DNA from 2 places in the Fluviispira vulneris genome. Region 2 is predicted to be linked to the other one. Evidence: riboswitches for the same ligand, from Rfam matches in the RefSeq annotation. Region 2 holds a riboswitch; the other holds the start of a gene.

Region 1 (8,412 bases), on a different contig from region 2:
ATGACTTCATTTGCTGTTTCAACAAGGCTCTCTGTTGGCTCTTTTTTTTAAGAATTTCAATAGCATCAGTTAATATAGCTTTATCCACTGTTAAAGTTGAAACCGCTCTAGCCAAATGCTTATTTTCTTTTCGCAATCGCTCCATTTCAGCTAGAATTTCTTCCATATTATCCTTTGATTTTATTGTATTATCAGTCATGCTTAAGCTCCTTTTCCAGCTATACAGAGTAACAGGGTGGATCTGGTGCTTACGGGAAAGTATTGATAAACTCAACCCCAAATTGAAATGTTCCTCCAATATTGCACGTTTTTCATGGTACCCGAATCGCCTACGTGGCTCTGCTAACTTGTCCATTGTCTCCCCTTTCCTTGGTAAAAAAGTGTCAACTTGAAATAGAGGTTATGATCAGATATTATTGATTTTTATTTCCAATTTTATGTATCTATGCCAGTTTTATCTATTTCATCATTTCCGCTAGAGAATCTATGTGCTCAAGCAAATTTTATAGATCTCCGCTTGACTTTTCCTAATGCCCATACTAATTGCTTCATTCACGATGGCAGGGTAGCTCAGCTGGTTAGAGCGGAGGTCTCATAATCCTCAGGTCGGTGGTTCAAGTCCACTCCTTGTCACCATTTAACTTCATGTAATTATTAGCTTATCCAAATCAAGCCCAAACTTCCACAATAATAAAAAATGTAGTTAAATAAGTAATGTTAGCATGTTATATTTGATTTTAACTCTCTATATTGTCCTACGCAGTCTCTTCTCCACAAGTATCAGCAAATATTGCCGGAGACATGATAGCCAAGTCCCGATCTTGATTGTTGAATATGAAAAAGGTTAACGTCATCCTTGATTGAGATAATTTTCACAATCGTATTCTACTCTCATTAAAGGCTTGCCCCTATGGAAAAAAACAACCGTGTAAAACTCTATTTTAACAACAGTTGTGGATTTCTTGCTCTTTTATCTCCATTGCTCCCTTGGATGTCTTATGGAGTGGGTTCTAAAACAGGTATAGATATTGGTGATAAACCTTCTTATATTATCCTAATCTCTGCAATTTGCCTTATTTTAATCTCATCAATTTTGTATAAAACGGATAGATTTAGGAAAGTACTTTTATTTTTTGCACTCTCAGCCTCGCTCATACTTTTATCTTTGTATTTATATGAAATAATTAGTATCGCTTACCAAACAATGATTGCGAAAAGCCTTCCTACCGAAATGTTTGGAGTTGTCTCTCTCTCAGCAAGCCAAATCAAGGTTGGATATGGACTTTGGCTAGGAGGATTCGCTTCCTTAATGTCTACAATTATTAACTTCATTTCAATACGCTTAAAATAGGCTAGGAAAGACTTATGGAGTTTATAGAAGTAGAAAATATTTTTGATTTATACCCTGAAGCTATTGCGCATCCTGTTAATTGCATTGGATTATCTCACGACCCTTTTACAAAGAAAATAAAAAAAGTTTGGTCAGATTATTATAGAAATTATGCAAGAGCTTGTTTAAGAAAACAGCTCACACCTTATAAAGCTTATTATCACTCTATTGAAGCTCTTTTTGGTACAAAACATATTGTTACGTTGACAATCCGCAACAATTGGCAAGAACGCTTAAAAAAAGAATCTATGAAAGAAATTTTAAATGCTCTAGCGCTTCATTGCAAAAAAGAAAATATATTATCAATTGCTTTACCAGAAATTGAAGGTGTACCAATCTCATGGCTTAAGCTGGAGCTTGAAAATTCTTTTCAAGATTATCCGATAAAGATTTATTTATTTAAAAATATTTAGCTCCGTTCCTTTAATGGAATTATTTTTCGTTGACTCTCACCAACGTATTCACTTAAAGGTCGTATAAGTCTGTTATTATTATGTTGCTCAATTATATGTGCTGACCATCCAGCTGTGCGTGCTATAACAAAAATAGGTGTAAAAAAATCAATATCAAAACCCATCATATAATATGCTGGACCCGTAGGAAAATCGAGATTAGGATAAATATTTTTTTTCTCAACCATAACTTTTTCTAAAGCATCATACATTTTTATCCATTTTAATTCGTTTTTTACATTACTGACAACTTGCAAATATTTTTTCATAGTAGGAACGCGTGAATCACCTGATTTATAAACACGATGGCCAAAACCCATAACCTTCTTTTTTAGAATAAGCGCATCATTCATCCATTTTTCAGCTTTATTTGGATCATCAATTTCAAGCATCATATACATGACTTGTTCATTTGCTCCACCATGCAACGAACCTTTCAATGCTCCAATTCCAGCAACAGTTGCAGAATAAATATCTGATTGGGTTGAAGTAACAACACGAGTTGTAAAAGTTGAAGCATTGAAACTGTGTTCAGCATAAAGAATTAAAGAAACATCAAATGCCTTTACAATTTCTTTTGCAGGTATTTCTTGAAAACACATATGGAAAAAATTTTCAGCAAATGAAAGATCTTTTCTTGGATTTATAACAGATTTACCTTGTCGCAAGCGATAATGAGCTGCAACCATAGTTGGAATTTTTGCTAAAATTTGTATTGCCTTCTCAAAATTAACATCTTGTGATTGACTCGAGTCTTTTTTTATATCTTCACACCCTAGTATAGAAACAGATGTTCGAATAGCATCCATCGGATGTGTTTCTTTAGGTAATGATTTTAATGTATTTAAAATAGTTTTCGAAATACATCTCTGCTGACTTTCTGTTTCTTTAAAAGATTTTAATTGACTGAGAGTTGGCAGTTCTCCTTGCAGTAAAAGATAAGCTACTTCTTCAAAAGAACAATTTTCAGCTAAGTCTTGAACAGGATAACCTCTATAGATGAGCGAATTCGATTCTGGATTGACTTTTGAAATTTTGGTTGTATCAATTACAGCCCCTTCCAATCCCTTTTTTACATTAACTTTTTCAGGTTCTGGAACATAATCTGGATTGATATGAATATTTTTTTGTACGCCAATATCTTCCAAATTGTTCATAACTTTTCCTCCGAAAGAGCTTGGCTTTTTTTATCAGCAGGAAAAGAAAGACAACCTCAAAATAGAGTCTTTTGTGTAAGATTATATTTTGATGACGTGTCCTCTCTTTACTCCGAAGAGAAAGCCACAAGCATTGGTTTTACTCAACAAAGCGATCGGACTTAGAAAAAAAATTTTTCTTTACCGTTGCGGGACAGTGCCGGAGTTTCACCGGACTTCAGCTTTCATTGAGTGATTGAATGATCTCAGAAGGCTAAGTTAATTTGAACCTTGATGTCAATGAGAGCTTGACGAGATTTCAACTCACCAGTAATTTTAAAGAAATTTTTTAAGAAGGAAAGAGCATGAAAAAACACCTTGTTCGTGTCCATCAGTCAAAAGAAAAAATTGACAGAAAAGATCAACTCGCTTGGAAAATTGCTGAATTAGCATCAGATTCTTATAAAATGAATAACAATGTTTTAGATATGGTCATAAATAGAATAATCGACAATGCTTCAGTTGCTATTGCATCCCTTAACAGGACACCTGTCGCAACGGCGCGCGCGATGGCTATTGCCCATCCAAGAAAAAATGGTTCCACTGTTTTTGGTATGCCAAATGAATATCAATTCGATTGCGAATGGGCTGCTTGGGCCAATGGTACAGCAGTAAGAGAACTCGACTATCACGATACCTTTCTAGCCGCAGACTACTCACACCCTGGGGACAATATCCCTCCAATTTTATCTGTCGCTCAACAAATGAATATGCCCGGAAAAGATCTTTTAAAAGGAATTGTTATAGGCTATGAAGTGCATGTAAATCTTGTAAAAGCAATTTGTCTGCATGAATTTAAAAAAGATCACATTGCACATCTTTGTCCTGCTCAAGCTGCTGGCATTGGGGCAATGCTCAATCTCCCCACAGAAATTATTTTTCAAGCTGTACAACAGGCCGTTCACGTCTCGTTTACAACACGCCAATCGCGCAAAGGCGAAATCTCTTCTTGGAAAGCATTTGCGCCAGCACACGCAGGAAAATTAGCAATCGAAGCCGTAGATCGTGCCATGCGAGGCGAGGGGAGCCCATCGCCAATTTATGAAGGAGAAGACTCAGTCATAGCCTATATGTTAAGAGGGAAAGAAGCGGTTTATGAAGTTCCTTTACCTGAATTAGGTGAAGAAAAATTAGCTATTTTAGAAACCTATACAAAAGAACACTCAGCGGAGTACCAATCTCAAGCTCTCATCGATCTTGCACGCAGAATGAAACAAAAAATTACAAATTATGAAGACATTGATAGTATTCAAATTTATACATCTCATCATACGCATTATGTGATTGGCACAGGTGCAAATGATCCACAAAAAATGGATCCAAATGCCTCACGCGAAACTCTCGATCATTCTATTATGTATATTTTTGCTGTTGCCCTGCAAGATGGTACTTGGCATCATATTCATTCCTATGCTCGTGAAAGAGCACAAAGAGCAGATACAATTCGTCTCTGGCATAAAATTTCAACTATTGAAGATCCTGAGTGGACTCGTAAATATCACGAACAAGATGCAAATAAAAAACAATTTGGTGGACGGGTCGAAATCAAATTCAAAAATGGTGAAAAACTGATTGATGAACTGGGCGTTGCTGATGCACATCCGAATGGCTCACGCCCCTTTAAGAGAAAAAATTATATTGATAAGTTTGACAGTTTATCTGAAGGAATTATTACAAAAGAAGAAAGAAACCGTTTTATATCTCTCGTTGAAAATTTAGCAGATCTCACAGACAAAGAAGTCAAACTGTTAAATGTACAAGTTGAAATGCAAAATTTAGATCATAAAACGCAAGCAAAGGGGATATTTTAATGCTTTTTCCCGAATGCACGCCTATTGAAAAAAGAAAGACTTTGCGAACTGCGTTGAAGTCAGGCAAGCTTTTGCAATTCCCAGGATCCTGGTCTCCCTTAATCAGCATGGCTATCGAAAAGCAAAACTTTGATGGAATTTACATATCAGGTTCAGTTCTTTCAAATGATCTTGGTTACCCTGACATTGGGATGACAACATTAAGCGAAGTCGCCCAACGTGGGCGCCAGATTGCACGCACAACAAAACTACCGACACTCATAGATATCGACACAGGTTTTGGTGAGCCCATGAATGTCACACGCTCTGTGCAAGAAATGATAGAGATGGGATTGGCGGGTTGCCATATTGAAGATCAAGTAAATCCTAAACGCTGCGGGCATTTAGATGGAAAGTCCATCATTGGACAAGAAGAAATGCTTAGAAAAGTAAAAGCCGCTGTTCATGGTAAAAAACTAGATGAAAACTTTTTTATTATTGCACGCACAGATGCACGTGCCACAGAAGGACTCGACAAGGCTATTGAACGTGCAAAAGCCTATGTCGATGCAGGTGCAGAATGTATTTTTATAGAAGCACTTGAGAATGAAAAAGAATTTGAATTATTTCGCAAAGCAATCTCTGCACCTCTGCTGGTCAATATGACAGAATTTGGAAAATCAAAATTATTCACTTACAACCAACTTTCCAATCTTGGTTATAATATTGTTATATATCCTGTCACTACATTTCGTTTAGCAATGAAAGCATCTATAGATGGTTTAATAGAAATTAAAAATAAAGGGACACAAGAAGATATATTAGACAAAATGCAACACAGAAAAGATTTATATTCGCTAACAAAATATGAAAATTATAATGAATTCGATCAAGATATATTTAATTTTAAATTAAAGAATTAGTTTTTATTTTAGTGCTGTATGATCTATTTTATTTTAAAACGGAGCTACACGATTTCTTTTTTGCCTTTGCTGTGAATTATAATATTTAACTAAACATAATTCAGTGAATAATAATTTATAATGATAAATTATTATTCCGACATTAAAAAGATCACAGGTCTGATATCATCTTCCTCAGTTGACTCCCAGTACTGAACAAGAACTTTATAGGTGATTATACCTATTTCTCCCTCACCAAAGAGTACATAAAAAATCGCTTGTTCCATCGCATTTTTTCTTGCTAGTCCTAAATAAATAGCTATAGGATCTATTTGTTCACTAATATATGCCACTGTATTTGGAATTGCCACAGCTCCACTAACTTCAATAAAATAATTGCTTGAATTGTCATCCATTTTTGCGACTTTAATAAATAATGGAGCGACAAATTCACTTCTATCATCTCGCAAAGTAACAGAAAGAAAGGCGAGGGGTTCTGTGCATTTATAATGCTTCTTAATTTTCTCTTCTTTCCGCTTAAACCATGTTTTATCACCTGAAGAAATAGGCACCAAATTAACTTTTTTATTTGTAATAGTTGACCACAAAGCAATAGATTCATCATTTATAAATTTATGAGATTCAACTCTCAGTTCAAAAGCCCTCCGCCAACGACTGATTGCACTTGCAAATAAAATTGCAATAAAAAATACAAACGCAATGATCATACCATCAGGTCGAGATGAAACATTATCAATTAATGTGAATGCAAATACTGCTGAAACAAGCCAAAAGTAATAAGATTTAATGCGGATTTTAAAATTTTTCAGTAAAATACTATCTTTTCTTATTGAAAGAGCTACGGCAACTGATGCAGATAAAATCAAAGCAAGTACACCTGTCGCATATGCTCCAGCTTGCGCATTCACATTGGCATTGAAAATAATCAGTATGATTAGACTTATTAGAGTGATTAAAACCACCAAAGGTCTACGCATTTCAACCCATCGAGGCGCCATGCCGAACCTTGGTAAATAACGAGGAATAACATTTAATAAACCCGCCATTGCAGAAGCACCGGCAAACCATAAAATGATTATTGTACTTATATCATACACTGTCCCAAAGACACTGCCTATATGTTTATGTGCTAAATATGAAAGAGCTCTGCCAGAAGCTTCGGCTCCATCCATTACTTGGGATTGTTTTAATAAAATAGAAGTGACAACACTTGAAGCGATAAGATAAACAGACATTATGATAGCCGAGCAAAGCAATAACTTTCGAGTCCCTTCAATTCTTTTTAAAGGAGGACGTTGAACGGCTTCAGGTCCTTTGCCATTGTGAATAAGAGGCATGACAGCGACACCTGTCTCAAAGCCGCTTAAGCCAAGAGCAAGTTTTGGAAAGGCCAAAGCAGAAATACAAAAGAGTCCAAGCCAATCCACTTTAAATATGGGATTAGAAATCCATTCATAGATTAAATAAGGATCCTGATAAATTACATATGTTGATTTCACTACTACAATCAAAGTTAATATTAAAAAAGGAATTGTACTTGCAATTGCTACATTTATTGCTTCTTTAAAACCTATAAAAAAAACAATTCCTAATAAAATGATAAGACATATTGAAATATTTAATGTTGAATGACCTAAGTAAACATTTATAAGAGGATTTTCTATGATATGTGAAGCCGCATCTGAGGCAGAGAGTGTCATCGTTATGAAGAAATCTGTTACTGCAAAAGCGATTAACGCAAGAACTACAAATTTCCCACTCCATCCACCCAGCAAATTTTCTAACATCGCGATTGAGCCTTGCCCTGTATATGAACGTTTCGCAACTTCAATATATGTAGGGACTGCACCAAATAATGTAAGCAAAACAAGCAAGAGAGTGGCAAAAGGGGCAAGCACCGCGACAGCCATCAAAGCAATTCCAGGTTGATAGGCTAAGGTCGAAAAATAATCTACACCTGTAAGGCACAACACATTGAACCAATGATGCGTTCTTTCGACTTTTTTGGGTGATGTATCATTTTTTATATAAAAACTTTTCGATAGAAAATAAGACAATTTTGAGATAAAAGGATGAGACTGAGCTTCAGTTTTTTTCTCATTCTTATTAGTTTTATTTTGATCCATAATTCCTCTTAATACTTTATAAACATAAAATAAATATTATTTTTTTATGTTTATATCAATAAACAAAAAGACCCAACCTACCATAAAACAGACTCCGCCAACTGGAGTCACCGCACCTAGTATTGGGAGATTTAATATAACTAATAAAAATAATGAACCTGAAAATATAATACAGCCTAATAAAAAAAATAATTGCGATCTTTTCTTATGAGTCAGATAACATGATATTAAACCAGCAAGAACATGAATAAAAAGATAAAGTGTTGCCGTCTTCCAATTTTCCATATATGCAGCAGAAACTTTTTCTTTTATACTATGCGCACCAAAAGCACCAAGAGCAACAGCAAAAAATCCTAAAATAGAAAATATTTTTGGGTAAAACATGCGGGATCCTTTAATTTAAGATAATATCGCAACGTCAAAATTTTGACGATATTCGTTTAAATCTGAGCAAATAAACAAAAACAACAAATTTTATTTGCAAAGTATACTATTTATTAAGGGAGCATTTCTCATTGGACTACCTCAATAGAAA
Region 2 (8,412 bases):
GTCTTCTTTGCGATTTTACATAACGAATATACTGCACGGTATTAAAAATTTTATTCTGCAAGGAAACAGTATAACCTGCCGTTGGTTTTTCGCGCTCGGAATTTTCGTATGAAGACATACTACTTATACTAGGATAATTGGAATTCATATTTACATTGGAATTCGCCATGGACATCCAAGCATTGGCATTGACTGACAGAGTCCAATTTTTTTGCATTGGAAAAATTACGGCTTCAAACAGGTTTGGACGGATTTCTGTGCGCTCAACCTGCACATGACTGTCCATCGATGAACCAGAATTCGGCACGGTCGTACTCGTTTTTTGGGTCGCATAAATAATATCTAAACTCAAACCTGTTTGCTCTTGGCTGATAAGACTTGAGGGCAAAATAAAATATGTTTTTGCTTGTAAAGAGGAATTATAAGAAGACGCAGCTTGCGCAACATAATTTGTGGTAGAATTAAAACTTTTATTTTCACTCGTATTGTAAAGGTAACCAATTTGACTATTCCACTGCAAACCATTTTCAGCAAAAAACTTTTCAGAGCGTATCAAACCTAAAAATATATTGCGCTCAAGTCTCTGCTTAGCCCCTTGGCTTCCAACGGGTCCAGGAACCCCTTTATTCTGTAAGCCAAAAATAAAATCAAAATTAATTTTGCCAAATGTATTGGAATAACTTTCTGCGCCAATTCCACCACTCGTTTTAGAAAAATCATTATTTTGCAGTTTTTCGTAGGTTCCCTGATCTGCGTTTAAATTGGAATTATTATTGTTAAAGACAGAATAATTCTCTTGGCTTGTTGTATAGTCGAGTGAAGTATAGATTTCACTTTTTTGCCCAAGTTTAAGAGAGTGAGATGCGGATCCTTCTTGATAGCCGAAAGATCCTATACGTGTTTCAAGTTTAAATAAATTGCTACTATTCCTTTTTCCATAAAAAAAACAATCAATCCTGCGACAGGATCGAATATTTATATCTCCCGCGATACCCATTGAACTCAGCCAAAAAGGTGGTGAATCGGGATAAACATTTAATTGCCCAACAAAAGTAAGAGGCAACAAACTTAAATTTTGCTCCCCACTTCCAGCACCGGTTAAAACAAATCCATTGAAATAATATGTCGGTTCAAAAGCACGAGCGCCACGCAGTCGAACTCTGAGCGCTCCTGCTTCTCCGCCAAAATGCTCCACCTGCGCAGCTGTTACTTTATCAACGAGGTCAGAAATGCTTTTTGGCGCAGCCGCACTGCCCGGGACAATTTGCGAAGAAATATTTTCTTGATTGACATTTAATTGAGCAGGATTTTCTACAGCTTCCTGCGCAGATTGATTTTTTTTCTCTGCTACAGTTAAATTTTCAGAATCGTTGATTTCAGGAATTACAGGAATCGTTATTACGTTTTGCTTATTTTCAAGAGTTTCAGAAATCACTTTGGGATTATTTTGATTTTCAGAAGCATATTGATGCAGAATAGAATTTTGTGCAGATACAGCAAATGTTAAAGTGCAACAGTTTACACTTATTATTTTGAACATAACTTTATTCTTTTTTACAGTAAGATCCCCTCGGATCTTGATCTATAAGCACCTACATTGAGTGCATGATGGCAGGTCTTCGGACTTAAAAGCACGCATATACAAACTATATGATTCCTAATCTCTGCAGCTTCCCAGATATCCAGTGCTCTAATGCAGATTTCGTTCTTTCATACCGCTGCGGGACAGTTTTAGATTCTCACTAAATTCCCTTTTAATTTGTGTAACTTTAAAATATTCATAAAAATACTATCAAAGTTCTAAAAACCATCAACAGTTGGAAACTGTCATGCCTCATCCTAAATGTCAATCAAGCCCAGGAAAAACTTATGTATTCATAAATGAATTTTTATAAATATCCTATAAAAGTGGCATCATTTTTTATGGTATCCTTTTAAAAAGTGAAATGCATTTTTTTAACGTTTTCCATCCATTTAATTCTAAGTTAACAACCTTAAATTCCATTTGTTAAGTTATGGTTTGCTTTTTGCTTATTTTTTTTTTTGATTCTACATTGTTCTCTTTAATGAATAATGTGATTTATTTATAAAATAATAAATTTTAATTATATTTCTTAATATTTTTAAAACGTTTTAAAGGATAAATTTTTTATGCTCCATTTTAAAAACTTCGATCTCCCTCAAAAAAAAATGTTTAAAGAGTTCTTGCTAAGAAAAAATTATTTTAAAGAAGAAGTTTTTGCTTATAATGAAGCAGATCTATCACCAATATATGATCGTGACTTATTTGTAAATCGACTCTATAATCTCAAGAAAAAAAATATTTTAAACTCACTACAAAAAGATGCAGAACAAGAATATATTATTAACAATATGGTCAAAGGCGCTTTACAAGAAGCTTATTATATTGCGCGACAATTTAGATTATCTATTGTCATCCGACCGACTGTTTGTAGTGCTTTTTGGGCAAACGAAGTTGGTCATCCTACAAAGCCCAGAGAAATAAAAAATAAAACCTGCAAATATGAAGACACTCTTCTCAATCCTAAAATTCTTCCTAAAGATATTGGTGCTGTCGTGCACTATAAACCTTTTGAAGATGATAGAATTAATTTTGGTATAAAAATTAATTCCCTCGCAGAATTTAAGAAATCATTCCTCCCGCTCAAAGAAGAAATTTGGGAAAACACTTTAAAAAAAAATAAAACAAAAGCATTTTATTGATAAACAACTTGCAGAGAAATTAAAAGGCATCTTTGAAAGTAGAACTTATGAATATTTTGAAGAAGATCGAGAATACAAGACAAAATATAAAGATATTGTACTCGTCAAAGAACCATTCTTATATTTAAAAATCGCTCCAAATAAAAAAATATACGGAGATCATGATCTTTTTTGCTTTGCCGATTATAATGGTGAAAACCCACTTCACTCAGAAAATATATATTTATATGAGAAACTGCGAAAATCAAAAAGATTTCAAGCTCAACACGGTGGTATATTTTATTGGGAAGTGAATAATGATTTTGAAAACGGCATAAAAACAAAAATTATGGCAGCGCATACAGAGTTTCCAAATTTTGATATCCAAAATCTAAGCACACAAAATATGCAAAACAAAATAGCTGGTACAGAGCCTCTGATTGTAATCACTCCAGAGTACATAAAAGCAGCTTTTTTTCAAGATCATTTGGACAGAAAAAAAGCAAAATTAGTGAGTGTCTGGGATATAAAAAATAACTCAGCTTGGTTAAAAACCACATGGAGCGGTCAGCGATATTTAATGATGAAAGCTGACTATAATAATAATATTAGCTAAAATTTCCCTTAAAAGTTAAAGTGATTTTAAATAAATCTGTTGAAAAGCTATTAATTATTTAGAAAAATTGACATCAACATTATCTTTATATAACTTTAAAATCATGAGAGTTTTAAGAAATATATTAAACATTTTTAGTATCTATTGAAAAATGATAACAAGAGAGAAACTCAATCATCTATGAAACATGAAATGTTTTAACTTTTTTTCTAGATAACGATTGAATCATAATAATAAGCAACGATTATTTTTAGAAAGGTTTAGTCAGATGCAACAGAATAATCCAATTGAAGAGTTGTTAAATGATCGGTCATACTATATTGAATATTCTAAATATGCGACAAATCATGCCAAGCATGCAGTCATTGCCCTCGCAGGTTTAGGGGCAGATACAGAAATTATTAAAGCATACCATAAAGCTTACATAACTAAGACTGATCTCATTTCCGAGGCAACTAAACCTTCTATTAATTCTATTACAGAAAATAATTGGAAAGATTATTTCGGCCATCGCACGAGCTATGCTTCCTACTACAATTTTTTTGACCAACAAGAAAAAGAATTGGGTAGAGATCAATTATTAAAAAAATATCTTCCGGAATTACTGCCAGGTTGGGCAGGCTCCTTAGCCCATGCAACAATTCACCTGGGGTGGGGTCTGAGCGTAAACAATCGCTGTATGATGATTGAAGGTCTTGCGTATATGGCATATTCTTTTATCTCATGTCAGCCAGAATGTCTTTTTAAAAAACAATCTTCGAATGAGAAATTTGTTATAGATTCCATTTTAAATATTGCTGAAAAATGGGATAACAATTTTGAAGAACTTCACAATTGGGCAGAAAGTTTAATTTCTGATAAAACATCCGCAGCGGCTCAAAAAATACATCCTGATCTTAAAAACTCTTTGCAATATCGTATTGTAAAAGTATTAAATGAAGGACATCCCATCATCTATGAAGAACCTTTGTGGATAATGCAACAAAAAATATCTTTATCCTGGGAGCAGCTCTATTACACTATGACAATTGTTTATTTATCTCAGCCAGGTGATTTTATCATTCTCCATTTGCTCACTTCATTGTATGCTATGGAAAAAATAGCAAATGAATTACCTATAGAGCAACAGCTTTTTGCTATTAAAAACTACTGGGTAGGAATGCTCTGTATTTTATTTTCTAAAGCTAATTTTCCAAAACGCATGGATTTAGAAAATTTACATAAAAAATATGAAAATTTGTATGACTCAAAGTGGGAAAATTTAGAAAAAACAGAATGGACAGAAATCATTGCAAGAGCATTTAAAGAAAATGAAGAACACAATCCTAAGTTAGTTTATATTATGCAGTATTTATGGAAAAGAACAGGCTATCTCAGCATTTATCGTGTTGCAGCAGCAAGTTTTATAAGTTAATTATAGCAAAAAAATAACTCCACCTAAGGTTTCCCAAGTGGAGCGGAGTGAGAGTTTTTAATCAGAATACGAAATTTTATAAAAATCTATTTCAAAAATTTAATAACTTTTCTAACAGCACCATTAAAATCTATATTTTTTAATTTTGCTTTCGATACTTTATTTAGTTTCGGACTGTCAACAATAAAACTTTGCTCCGCTTTATTGTCCAAACGTGCCTGCCCATCATTCACTCCTTCAATACGCTCCCATTGTGATGTATCGTTGACAGGCATTTTTAAGTAAACTGAGTGTATATCAAAAATATTTCTTTCTTTCATATTCTTCTCCTCCTTAAATATCTTTATGCTAAAAATTAAGAGTCAATTTTGTTTCATACTTTTGTGACACTTAATCATGAAATTAGAATAAATTATTGTGCAGAAAAACGTTAGATACACTTTCATGCAAGAAGTTCAAACTGTACCGATGACTTTATTGCAACTGTACTGGTCAGTTCTTTACAAAAATGCTACAAGAAGCAAGTTATAATAGAATGCTCATTATAATTATCCTTAGAATTTATGGAGTATTAGGTGATGGTCGGTTTTCAAAAAATTCAAATTGATCGCAATAGGAAGCAGTCATTTTCTGACCAAATAGCCGATCAATATGAAGAAGCAATAAGAAGCGGTACACTTCTTATTGGAACAAAATTACCTAGTATCAGAGATTTGTCACTTCAATTAAGTATAAATAAAATTGGCGTAATTTCCGCATATGAAAAATTATGTGATTCTGGCTTTATCACTGCTAAGCGTGGTAGCGGTTATTATGTCAGCTATAATATGAAAAGAAACCATAAGGCTGAGCAAAGAAGTTTAAATGAATACTTTGTAAAAAATAATCCTGATGAACGCACATCTTTTGCTGAAAAATCAAATATTTTGTCTCAAACAAACACTTTACCTCAATTGCAAATTCAAGAATGTCTTCCAAAAATATTACCTTGTTCTACTTCTATTAATGAAAACATAACTTATTTAGGAAATGCTGAGCCTCCAAAAAACTTGCCTGTAATGGAAGAGTTAAGAGCTATTTCGCGAGTTATACTTTCAAGTTCTCACACTGCAATATTTTCCTATCCATCTATTCATGGACTTGCAAATTTAAGGGAAGCTTTGACCTTTGAACTTGAACAGATTGGCATGCCTGTTTTAAATTCTTCTCAAATTCTTATTTCAAATGGTGCAATGCATGCTTTAAATATTGTCTTTGACACCTATTTATCCGCGGGAGACAGTGTCGTCATAGAGGTACCCAATTTTGCCTTACTTTTTCCAATATTATCCAGCCGCTGCTTAGATATAATAGAAATTAAAAGAACTCAAATGCATCTTATGTTAGATGAAAACAAGAAAAATGAAATTCGCAGTAAAAAACCTAAAATAATTTTGACCTATACCAATTGCCATAATCCCACAGGAGGAATACTCAGTTCAATTGAAAGACACTCTTTATTAAATCTGGCACAAGAAATAAATGCTATTATTGTTGAGTTAGACATATTTAAAGGACTTAATTTCGATGAGTTTTTACCTCCTTTACTCTCTGTTATGGATGGTTTGAAGAAAACGATTTACATTTCAAGTTTCTCAAAAATTTTTGCCCCAGGAATTCGCTTAGGATATATTGTTGCCAGTGATGAAATAATTCAAAAATTTATTCTAACAAAATTAAAAACAGATATAGCATCCTCGATTTTTGATCAGCAACTCATATATGAGATGATTATTAGAGGTATACTCAAAAAACATATTCAAAAATCACGTGATCAATATCGCTCCAAGCGAGATACACTTATAGCTATGCTTAAAAAACTAGCTCCGCAAAACTCAAAATGGAGTCATCCAGAAGCTGGAATGTTTTTATGGTTTAAATTTCCGGAAGGTGGTGATTTACAAAAAGTGCATACGCGATCTCTTGAAAAACAAATATCCATTGCACCAGGCCATATCTTTTATCCTTATGGCACATATAGTGATGAGATGCGTATTAATTTTGCAACATTAGAACCAGTAGAAACCTACAATGCTCTTGCAACAGTATTTACAATTTGGAGAAACTCTTCTTCAAGAAAGTGGTTAATAAAAAAATGATTTCTTTTCCTAAGCAAAAATCCAGAATTGGAATTTATCTGCATATTCCTTTTTGTCCTCATATTTGTCCATATTGTGATTTTGTTAAAACATCAAAATTTACCAAAAAAGACGTCAATTCATTTTTCTCTGAATTGTCAGCTCAACTTGAATTTTTTCTGAAAAAAATACCCGTTTCAACAAATAAAGAGTACGCAACTGTTTATTTTGGAGGCGGAACTCCTGGTTTATTTGATGCTTTTGTTTATAAACCACTCATAGATATAATTCGTGACCGTTTCTATATCGAGGAAATGACTTTAGAAACAAATCCGCTTACAAATATCAAACGTCGATTTTCTGATTATTTATCAGTTGGTTTCGATCGCATAACTCTTGGCGCCCAGTCTCTTTGCCCAGAAACTTTAAAAATTCTTGGACGAAAGCACACACGAGAAACAGTGATAAAAAATATAAAATGGGCCCATGCGGCAGGATTTAATAATATTCAAGTTGATTTAATTTATGGTTTGAAAAAAGAAATCCGTACCATAAATATTGCTGATGAAATACAGGAGTTAAATGAGGCTGGAGCAACAGGAGTATCAGCCTATGCACTTTCAATAGAAAAAAGAACTCTTTTTGCAAATAAAGATATTGCATGTGACGAAAATGCTGCTTTGGAATATTCATTACTTTTAAATAAGTGTAAATCACTTGGCTTCAAACAGTTAGAAACAAGTAATTTTTCTAAAATGGAAACATATCATAATAATATTTATTGGTATGGAATGCCCTATGTTGGTATTGGAACTGGTGCGCATGGACTTTTACCTTCTTCTGAAGAGCATCCCTTTGGTATTCGTTACCGTATTGGCGAGGAGGAAATTAAAAGTTATGCTCCCGGTAACGATGAACTTATTTTTTCCCAACAAGAAAACAGGATGAAAAATTTTTCCATTCACTTTGAACCTTCACGTACAAAACAAGAATATTTAGAAGAAATGATCTTTACTTTACTAAGAACTCCGAAAGGAATTTCTTTATCTTGGCTTGAAAAAGTAACAGAAAATAAAAAAATTTCGCAGAAGATTCTTGCAAATGCTAAAATCAAGCGTGGCATAGAAGAGGGTAAAATTATCCTAGATAATGATTCGATTTTTCTCTTTGATGAAGAAAAAATAAGAGGCGATTTATGGGTGAGTGAATTTATTAGCTTGATAAAATAAACAAATAAAATATAATCTTTATTAGAAATTAAATTTATGGGAGTTCCTGGAGATCTGAGTCCTTATGAGGAAGTCACTGGAAACAATTATAATCATATTTTTATTATGTTTTTTCTCAAAAATTTCTGCTCAGGAAGATCCGACCGTACCTATTTCTCAAAGATATCTTAACAATCCACTTATTAATGATACAACGCGAAATCCAATACCAAGTGATAATCCATTTATACAATCCAAGGGTTCTCAAAAGACAAATAATAAGATTTTAAAGCCAAATGACGCATTAAATCCTCAGAAAAAAATTGAGGTAGAGCCCAAAAATCAACCCGCTGA

The links. Region 2 has a riboswitch for cobalamin ahead of H7355_RS04650 (TonB-dependent receptor plug domain-containing protein). Riboswitches for the same ligand answer to the same signal wherever they lie in the genome.
Region 1: another riboswitch for cobalamin. It lies ahead of H7355_RS09140 (bifunctional 2-methylcitrate synthase/citrate synthase); the one in region 2 lies ahead of H7355_RS04650 (TonB-dependent receptor plug domain-containing protein).

What each region holds. Positions count from the first base shown of each region.
Region 1 covers NZ_JACRSE010000003.1:542,034-550,445, reverse strand. Annotated here, with positions in the region: gene H7355_RS09160 (transposase) at 1-355, opposite strand, end outside; tRNA gene H7355_RS09155 (tRNA-Met) at 560-636, shown strand; gene H7355_RS09150 (hypothetical protein) at 911-1,351, shown strand; gene H7355_RS09145 (hypothetical protein) at 1,366-1,803, shown strand; gene H7355_RS09140 (bifunctional 2-methylcitrate synthase/citrate synthase) at 1,800-2,999, opposite strand; adenosylcobalamin (AdoCbl) riboswitch at 3,091-3,248, opposite strand; gene H7355_RS09135 (MmgE/PrpD family protein) at 3,344-4,849, shown strand; gene prpB (methylisocitrate lyase) at 4,849-5,751, shown strand; gene H7355_RS09125 (hypothetical protein) at 5,883-7,877, opposite strand; gene H7355_RS09120 (DUF423 domain-containing protein) at 7,914-8,261, opposite strand.
Region 2 covers NZ_JACRSE010000002.1:171,884-180,295, reverse strand. Annotated here, with positions in the region: gene H7355_RS04650 (TonB-dependent receptor plug domain-containing protein) at 1-1,540, opposite strand, end outside; cobalamin riboswitch at 1,594-1,809, opposite strand; gene H7355_RS04645 (hypothetical protein) at 2,152-2,724, shown strand; gene H7355_RS04640 (hypothetical protein) at 3,014-3,319, shown strand; gene H7355_RS04635 (questin oxidase family protein) at 3,588-4,733, shown strand; gene H7355_RS04630 (hypothetical protein) at 4,820-5,053, opposite strand; gene H7355_RS04625 (aminotransferase-like domain-containing protein) at 5,312-6,871, shown strand; gene H7355_RS04620 (coproporphyrinogen-III oxidase family protein) at 6,868-8,079, shown strand; gene H7355_RS04615 (hypothetical protein) at 8,144-8,412, shown strand, end outside.